2 regions of the Cupriavidus sp. 01L45 genome follow, and region 1 is predicted to be linked to the other one. Evidence: predicted binding sites of a transcription regulator. Region 1 holds the regulator's gene; the other holds the start of a gene.

The links. Region 1 encodes FliA, which starts transcription of late flagellar genes. Its sites were predicted from a motif close to CTAAAGTTTNNNNNNNNNNNGCCGNTA; they were not measured.
Region 2: a site for FliA is predicted at 2,190-2,216, ahead of AC1DT6_RS15430 (flagellin N-terminal helical domain-containing protein). Genes of this name have one in related genera too.

What each region holds. Positions count from the first base shown of each region.
Region 1 is NZ_JBFTSG010000045.1:10,753-14,961, reverse strand. Features, by position in the region: gene AC1DT6_RS27295 (flagella synthesis protein FlgN) at 1-274, shown strand, start outside; gene AC1DT6_RS27290 (flagellar protein FlhE) at 1,037-1,465, opposite strand; gene AC1DT6_RS27285 (RNA polymerase sigma factor FliA) at 1,462-2,178, opposite strand; gene AC1DT6_RS27280 (MinD/ParA family ATP-binding protein) at 2,218-3,036, opposite strand; gene flhF (flagellar biosynthesis protein FlhF) at 3,040-4,209, opposite strand, start outside.
Region 2 is NZ_JBFTSG010000019.1:141,500-145,708, forward strand. Features, by position in the region: gene AC1DT6_RS15425 (flagellar protein FlaG) at 1-278, opposite strand, end outside; gene AC1DT6_RS15430 (flagellin N-terminal helical domain-containing protein) at 395-2,092, opposite strand; gene AC1DT6_RS15435 (RNA chaperone Hfq) at 2,354-2,677, opposite strand; gene AC1DT6_RS15440 (methyl-accepting chemotaxis protein) at 3,630-4,209, shown strand, end outside.

The sequences.
Region 1 (4,209 bases):
GATGGGGGCTTTGGGCATTCGCACCGGCGCGGGCGGACAATTGTTCGGGCGGCAGATCGATGCGGGCGTTGAAGCCGCATGGCGGACGCTGGTGTTTGCCGCGCGCAGTGCGCGCGATGCCAATGCGCTCAATTCCGCCGTGGTGGACGCGCATCTTGAATTCACCGAAGAAGCGATCCTGGCGCTGCGTCAGCGTGGCGACAATGCGACGCTCTACGGGAAGGACGGACGGACGCAGACTGGGCCGCAAGGGGTCAGCCTGGCCAGCGGCTGATGGTTTCCGGATCTTGATTCCGGATCCGACCTGGACTGCCACTGGTTAGTCCGCAACATCAAGAAGCGGTTCTCGGGGCCACCCGGATCAAAGGCCGCTTGGCAACAGAAGGCGACAGCGCATCCCCCTCAGGCCACCCCGGGCAGTGAGGTGAAACCACCTTTGACGTTCACCGGCAGGTATCAACGCTCGGCGAGCAGCAACCGTGCTGCGCGAAGCGAGTCAATGCGCCAATCAGCGGCGTACCTTCGAGATCCCCGATATACAAGCCCGGGCCTTGCGCACCGAACACCGGATTGCTCCAGCGCAACATTGGACAACAGCGCCCCCGTCAAACCCCGAAGGCTCTAAGGCTCGAAACCGTGAAGGAATTGCAAGAAGAAGCGATGCCGCCAGAACCACGATCGGTGTAGCCGTGGGGAGCGCCCGAGGGGCGGGCCACACCCCAACGCGATGCGAAGCGAGCCGTCAAGGTTTACCAGGCCGTATGGGGCGCCTCGGGATCCGGCGAAAAGAGCGGAAAAGAGGTACCCATGTTTGAGTATCGCCTTAAGGCGATGCGAGTTTGGGTCCCGGCCGCTCTTTTCGCCGGATCCCGAGGGGGTGTCGCCCCATCCGGCGCGCTTCTTTGCCTACTTTCTTGGCAAGACAAGAAAGTAGGTCGCCCCCCGCAGGGGGTAAAACCGCCTTTGACTTTAAGCCTTTGACGTTAAGCTTTTGAATTTATGTTTTTATAACCCACCGCCGCCAGCAACAGCAACATCACCTAAAACTAACCGTAACCTGATTCGACTGCCCCAACAATACCGGCATCAGCGCCCCCCGCCCAGGCACCTGAAACGCAAACACAAACCCCTTGGCCGCATCATCCCCGCTAAACGCCTCGGTAAGCCCCTCCGCCCCCGGCAACAACACACAACGCTGCGCATTGCACAAATAAGCCTGCAGCTCATTRGGCGGCGTACTAGCAAAACTATATCGCCACCGCACGGTAGTAATAGCCCCCTCCGCCTGCGGCAAGTAACCGGTAGGCAAGATCGGCGGCGACACCGTACGCAACCCTTTGCCATGCAGCGCAGGCCCGTTCACGGAAGCCGACCAGGAATGCAGCGGCCCGGCGGGCGCGGCCCAGGCCGCGCAGCAGGCCGCGGCCAGCACCGCAGCGCCAAGACGATGGCACCAGCCCCTCATAGCAAGCCGCGCAGCTGCGAACGAAGCCGCGTAATAGCCTGGCTGCGAATCTGGCAGACCCGCGACTCCGTCACCTCCAGCACCGCCCCGATCTCACGCAAATTGAGCTCCTGGTCGTAGCACAACGACAGCACCAGCTTTTCCCGCTCCGGCAGCCGCTCGATGGCACGGATCAGCGCTTCGCGCATGCCGCTTTCCATCAGCACAGTGAGCGGGTTGCCATCGTCGCTGACGCTCAGGTGCCGGTCCAGGAAGTCCTCTTCGCCGGAGCGCTCGAAGTCCTCGTAGTGCAGCAGCTGGCAGCCATAGACTTCATTGAGCAGTGTCTGGTATTCGTCGAGCGGCAGCTCAAGCTCCTGCGCCACTTCGGAGTCGAGCGGCGCGCGGCCCAGCGTTTGCTCCAGGCCGCGCACGGTGCGTTCGATGCGCCGGGTGAACTGGCGCAGGCTGCGCGACTGCCAGTCATTGGCGCGCACCTCGTCAAGCATGGCGCCGCGGATGCGCTGGCTGGCATAGGTCTCGAAACGCGCACCGTGGGTGTCCTCGTAACGCTTGGCGGCATCGAGCAAGCCGATCATGCCAGCCTGGATCAAGTCATCGAGCTGCACGCTGGCAGGCAGCTTGGCTGCCAGTTGCAGGGCGATACGACGCACCAGCGAGGCATGCGCCGTCACGGTGTCGGTCTGTTCGAGCTTTCCCTGAATCGTGTACATGGTGGAATTCTCGTGAGTCCTGGCTGCAGGCCCAGGCGTTTAAGCCAGGGCCGGGGCTGACGGCGCCAGCGGCGCCGTCGGGGTTGAACGGGAATCGGTGGACAAGGGCCAGTTGGCAATGCCCGTGGCGATGCGGCGTAGCGCGGCGGTAGCGGGCGCCGCGGGAAAGGCCTCCACCACGCAGCGGCCTAGTGCCACGCTGCGTTCCACCAGCGGGTCGTACGGCAGGCTGCCGGCGGGGCTCGCCTCGACGCCGAGATACTGGCTGGCGGTGCGCGCCAGGTTGCCCAGCACGGCACTCGCGGCGGCATCGCTGGCGGCGGCGTTGATCACCAGGTGGAAGCGCCGGCAGGCGTACAGGTGATTGAGCCGCTTGATGCAGGCATAGGCGGCCTTGATCGAGGCCGGCTCCGCGCGCAGCACCACAACGAGGTTGTGCGCCGTGCCGGCTACCTGCGACAAGCCGCCGTCCGCGTCGCTGCGGGCATCGGTGAGCACAGTGCGAAAGCCATTCAGCGCCTGCAGCCCGCCACCGGCCTGCGGACTGCCGGGCAACACCGCGATGGTGCCGGCCGGGCGCTTGCCCAGCGCGGCTTCCAGCGTCACGGCGCCGCCCAGCACGGCGGCCAGGGTGCCTTCCGGCATGGCGCCGGCAAGGCGGGTCGCGCGGGCGCCGAAGCGGTCTTCATCGATGAGCAGGACGCGCTCGCCTTGCATGGCGAGTGCGTTGGCCAGCCCCAGGGCCACCGTGGTGGCGCCGGCACCGGCATCGCTCGCGACCACCGCGATGCGGCGCGTGGCGCGGGGCGCCAGCATGCGCCGCAAGCTTTCCGCCTGGTCGGAGGCGAGTGAAGTCACGTCTTATTCTCCCTGCGTCAGCGTTTGCAACACGCGGCTGCCGTTCATGCTCGCTTCGAGCAGGCCGGCGGCGTCGCCGGGATGAAAGGCCTCCTGCGGCGCTTCGTGGGTGGCGGACGGCGTGGCGCGGCCACCTCGGCCGGGGTAGTTCTCCAGCACGTCGAGCAAGGCCAGCAAACGGCCGAGGCCTTCCACCAGCACGGCGGCGGCCGGCATCTGGCGGGCGGGCGCGCGGCCGGTCAGCCGCGCCAGGAACGCGGCGGCGCTATCGTCGCACGCTTGCTCCAGCCGCAGCGCGGCTACCGCCATCTGCAGGGCGAGCAGACGCGCGCAGGCTTGCGCTTCGGCCAGCGAGGATTCGTTGCCGCCTGCCTGCCCGCCCTGCCCCAGGTGATCCATTGCGTGGCGCAGCGTGCGAAGTTGCGCTTCGCCGGCTTCAGCCCAGCGGGCCCAGCGGGCCAGTTGCACGCCCTCGGCCGACAACGCCGGGTCGCACAGCAGGTAGTGAACCGCTAGCGTCTGGCCGTTCTCGCGATCGACCACGCGCGACACCAGCAGGCCGGCCTCGATGCCGCTCTCGGCGGCGCCGCGCGTGCCACGTGCCTGGCCCTCAAGCACGCGCACCGGCGTTTGCGCGATCCACTGCACGGCGTCGCGGCCGCGATAGTCCATATCTTCCACCGCGTGGAAGGTCAGCGTTTCGGCCAGCGCATCGAGCTTGACGGCCGCGCCACCGCTGACCACGCGCGTGGTCTTGCGCGCGGTGGCAAGCCAGCGCTCGCCGGCTTGCTGCCAGCGCGCCAGCGTGGCGGCGGCGGGCATGGCATCCAGCAGATTGACCACGGTACGGGCGGCGGCGATGGCGGCGCACAGGGTGGCAGCGTCGGCTTCCCATCCGCCTTGCCCGGCTTGCAGCGCCGGGCCGGTGCGGCCGGCGGGCGCGGCGGCGGCCGCCAGCGGCAGGCCGTCGCGGTCAGCCAGCCAGAGCGTGTGTTGCCAGGGGCGCGGCGCGCGGCGCCCTGCCACCGGCGCGGCGACCGTGGCGCTGAGCGAAAGCACGAAACGATCGCAATGGCGGCTCAGGTCGCGGCAGGCGGCTTCGCGCACCTGCTGCGCCATCAGGCGCGGCGAGGGCGCGTTCTCGGTGCGCTGCTGCCAGAGCGAGCGGACCAG
Region 2 (4,209 bases), on a different contig from region 1:
ACGTCGCCGGTGTCCTTGTCCACTACCTTGGTGATCACGCGGTGGGTATCCTGGTCAATTTCGAACTCCACATTGAATGCGGTGGTGCGCAACAAATCCTTCAGGTGCTGGATGGCAGTGTCTTCGGTCATGACAGGAGCTGCTTGTTTGTTTGCGCCAGCCTGCGTGCCAGCGCTGTTGTCGCTCGCGGGTAAGGCAGAGGGCGTGCCCTCGCGGCCTGCGGGAGGCAGGGACGGAGAGAGCGGCAGCGGCGGGATCAAGCTTGTCGGATTTGCCATGACCGTTGTCGGGGGTGGGTTCGAAACGCTTTCGCAGGGCAAAGGGGCCCTGCGAAAACCCTCCGGCACAAGGCCGGGCTTGTGGTGGCCCGGCCCTGGTGCTTCGTATTACTGCATTAACGCAGCAGCGACAGCACGCCTTGCGTGGTCTGGTTCGCTTGAGCCAGCACCGAAGTGCCGGCTTGCTGCAGGATGTTGCCGCGGGTCATGTTCGACACTTCCGTGGCGTAGTCAGCGTCTTGAATACGCGAACGCGACGACGACAGGTTGGTGATGGTCGTGCCAAGGTTGGCGATGGTGGAATCCAGACGGTTCTGGATCGCACCCAGCGAGCTGCGCAGCTTGTCAACCATCGACAGGGCCTTGTCGAGGACGTCCAGCGGATTGGCGGTGGAGGTCTTACCGCTCGTAGCGTTGAGGGTGAACTTCCCAGCGTTCGCCGAGTCTTCATATACCGCGTTCGCCGAGCCATCGGTCACCTGGCCGTTGCTGTGAACGAACAGCTTCTCGGCCGTGTTGGTGGTAAGCGCGCCGTTCATATCAACATTGACCGGGTTACCACCCGTCGTAACCGCACCGCCAGCTGCGGTGATGTAGGTAGCCCCACCGAGCACCGTAGTGATTGCATTGGCGCCGTTGCTTGCTTGAACCTGAGTTGTCAGGGCTGCGGCCGAGATATGCAGATTAGTCGCATTTGCCGTCGCAACGCCGCCAGTGAACGCGTAGCTGGGAGCGTTGGCCGCGTTGCCCACGGTGATTGAGCTCAACTTACCGGCTGCACCCGATGTGCCGATTGCCTTGATCAGGTCGCCAGCGCCGCCGCCGTTGTTGATATCCGCCTGCGTGAGGGTGCCGGCCAGATCGTTCTCGGTCAGGTTGCCTGCAGCGTCCACAAACAGCTTGTTACCGCTGGTGGCCGAGGTCAGCATGCCATTGCTGTCAATGTTGGCGGAAACCGCTTGATTGTTGCCGATTTTGATCGACACATTGGTAACGTTCCCAGCAGCCGGCTTCAGGTCGCTCGAGATGCGCGCGGCAGTACGTGCCGTGTCGGCAAAGGAGAAGTCCGTGCCGTTATAGGTGTAGTTTGCGATGGTGGCAATGCCGGCGTCGTTGACCGTATCACCAGTAGCAACCTTGCCGAGCACATTGGCCAGCGTGGCGCTGTCAGCGCCAGTGTAATTCTTGGAGTAGGCGGTGGTGCCGTTGGTCGTTGCGCCTGCGGTAAAGCCGGCTGCCAGCAGGTCCTGGCTGGTAGCGGCCGTATTCGGCGTGCCGGTGCCAGACACGTTGAAGCCGGTCATGTTCAGCGTCTTCGTGCTGATTTCCTGCAGATTCACCGAGATGGTCTGGCCGTCGCTGGCGCCAACTTGAATGTTCAGGGGCTTTGCCGAGCCAGACAGTACCTTGACGCCGTTGAAGTCGGTCTGCGTGGAGATGCGGTTGATTTCGTCCATGCGCTGGCCGATTTCATCCTGGATCGACTTCAGGTCGTCTGCCGAATTCGAACCAGTCGCTGCTTGCACCGACAGGGTACGGATACGTTGCAGGTTGTTCGTGACTTCGGTCAGCGCGCCTTCAGTCGTTTGCGCCAGCGAGATGCCGTCGTTAGCATTTTGCTTGGCTTGGGTCAGGCCGTTGATGTTGGCGGTGAAGCGGTTGGCAATGGCCAGGCCGGCTGCGTCGTCCTTGGCGCTGTTGATGCGCAGGCCCGACGACAGGCGTTGAATCGCCGTGTTCAGCTGCGATTGCGATGCATTCAGGTTGTTCTGAGTCATCAGAGACAACGAATTGGTATTAATGACTGACGCCATGGTACGACTCCTATATGCAGTGATTTATGCAGTCCGGCGGGTGCCGTAACGTTGGCTGACTGCGTTGCAGTGCGTGTAGTGCCTCCGTTGTTAGGGTTATCGACCGGGGCGGGAAAAGATTTAGTGTGATCTTTGGGGCAATGTGCAGAAGTTTTTTCGCGGATAGCTTCCGAGCGGCTCTGGGGGTGGCTGATGCGGGCGGGGCCATCGCACGAAAGCTGCGCCGCTTGTGCGCACAACCGGCTGGCGCGCCCTCCCTGGTTATCTCCGCTTGCGGGTCCGTGGCGTATACAAACTCACAAACTCCGGCGAAGTCTCCGCCCCGGGCACCGCCGCCATGGCCTCCGGCGCATGGGCGGGCGTGATCACGGCAATGGCGTGCTTGTAGACGACTTGCGGCTGCGGGTCTCGCGGCGATTCCGCCAGCAGCACCATATAGTTGTCCGAGGCCACGATCACGCCGTGCAGGCGAATGCCGCTCGACAGGTGTACGACGACAGGGCTGTGGCTGGCGCTGAGCGTGGAGAACTGCAGCTGCTGCAGTTGCCTGCTCGGACGGGTGATCCTGGTTTCCTTCTTGTTCACAACGTCTCCGGAAGAGCCCGCACGGGTTCTGGCGGCTGGCAAGGGTCCAATATATGGGCCCGGGCAATAGGGGGGTTACAGCACGGCCTGGGGTGGGCTGCGGCGTGGCCTGGGTGCGGCGGGGGATGAAATATCCGCTCTCTGTGCTGGCGCTGGATCTGGCTGCATGGATCACGTCCGGCCCCGACGTGTGTCCGGGCGGCGGCTCCGATGCTGCCCCGCAAACGCTGGCGGCAGGGGCAGCCGGAAAAGACGGGGGGTACTTCAGGCGCGAGGGTAACAAAATTTTACAAATCGGAACGGTTGGGGGGGGGCGCACCTGAGATCGAGAGTTTCCTCTAATAATACTCTTGCGTCACAATGCTGCGGTTTGCCTTGTTTGCACATGTGCGGCAAGTCCCAACGTCACCAGCGCCCGCAACCCCCGTTCAGCATAGGTTTGCGGGCGGCAAGGTGACCCTGGCCTGCAGTTGCGATGTTTTCCATGCCGCCCATTCGTCACTTGAATGGCGTCGCCAGCACTTTTTCTATCAGAGTTATCCCTGATAGAAATTGGATTTACACCTCATGTAAGCAGGTTTATATTCGCTAACGAGCCTTTCGGCTCATAGCAGTCCTGGAAAGCCTACGAGCACCCCGCGCGTGGGCTTCTTTTTTTGCGTGCCCACTTGTTTTGTTGCGCGCCTTTGGCTGCATGCGCCGCTGGCAGCACTTCGGAGCGCCTGGTTAACATTAGACGACAGGTCGCATCCCGCCAATCGTTCGAATTGCCGGGCTTTTCCCCCTCATATTTGCTTTTGTTCCCGTATTTTCCGTTTTCTTCGGAAATGTCTTGATGTTGCCCTCAAGCTTGGCCCGCTCTCTGCCGTTAAGTCCGCGGTGCGGTGTCGTCCCGGAAATCTGTCCGGGGCGCGGAAAAGCGCGCGCGATGAGAGTAAAAGGAGCCGGGAAGATGCGTTGGTTGCGAAACTTTGGCATTGGGGCGCGCCTGACGGTGGCGTTTTCGCTGGTGGCGTTGCTGCTGGTTGCCGTGGCGGTGCTGGGCATGACGTCTCTGCGCACCATGAACGAATCGATGCGCATCACCGTGGAGGGACGCTTGTTCAAGGTGCTGGATATCGAGCGCGTCAAGCAGGATGCGTTGCGGATCGGGATTCTGGTGCGCGATGCCACCATGAACGAGGACCCGGTTGCGGTAAAGCGCAATGCCGGGGAGATCGCGGGGCTGCGCGAGAAAATGGGCGTCACGCTGGATGAACTTGGGAAGTGGCTGTCCACGTCCGGCAGACCGGAGACCCGGGAGTTGTATCGGGGGCTGACCGAGGCACGCACTGCCTATAACGGCCAGCTCGACATGGTGCTGCGCCAGTTGCAGGGCGGCGAGTTCGATGGTGCCCGCAGCGCGCTGGTGGCGACGCTGCCGGCGGCGCAGGCGCCTTATTTCGACAAGTTGAGCGAACTGACCGAGACCGGCCGCAAGGTTGCGCTGGCTGCCGTGCAGGAGGCGAACGCCAGTTATGAGACGGCCCGCA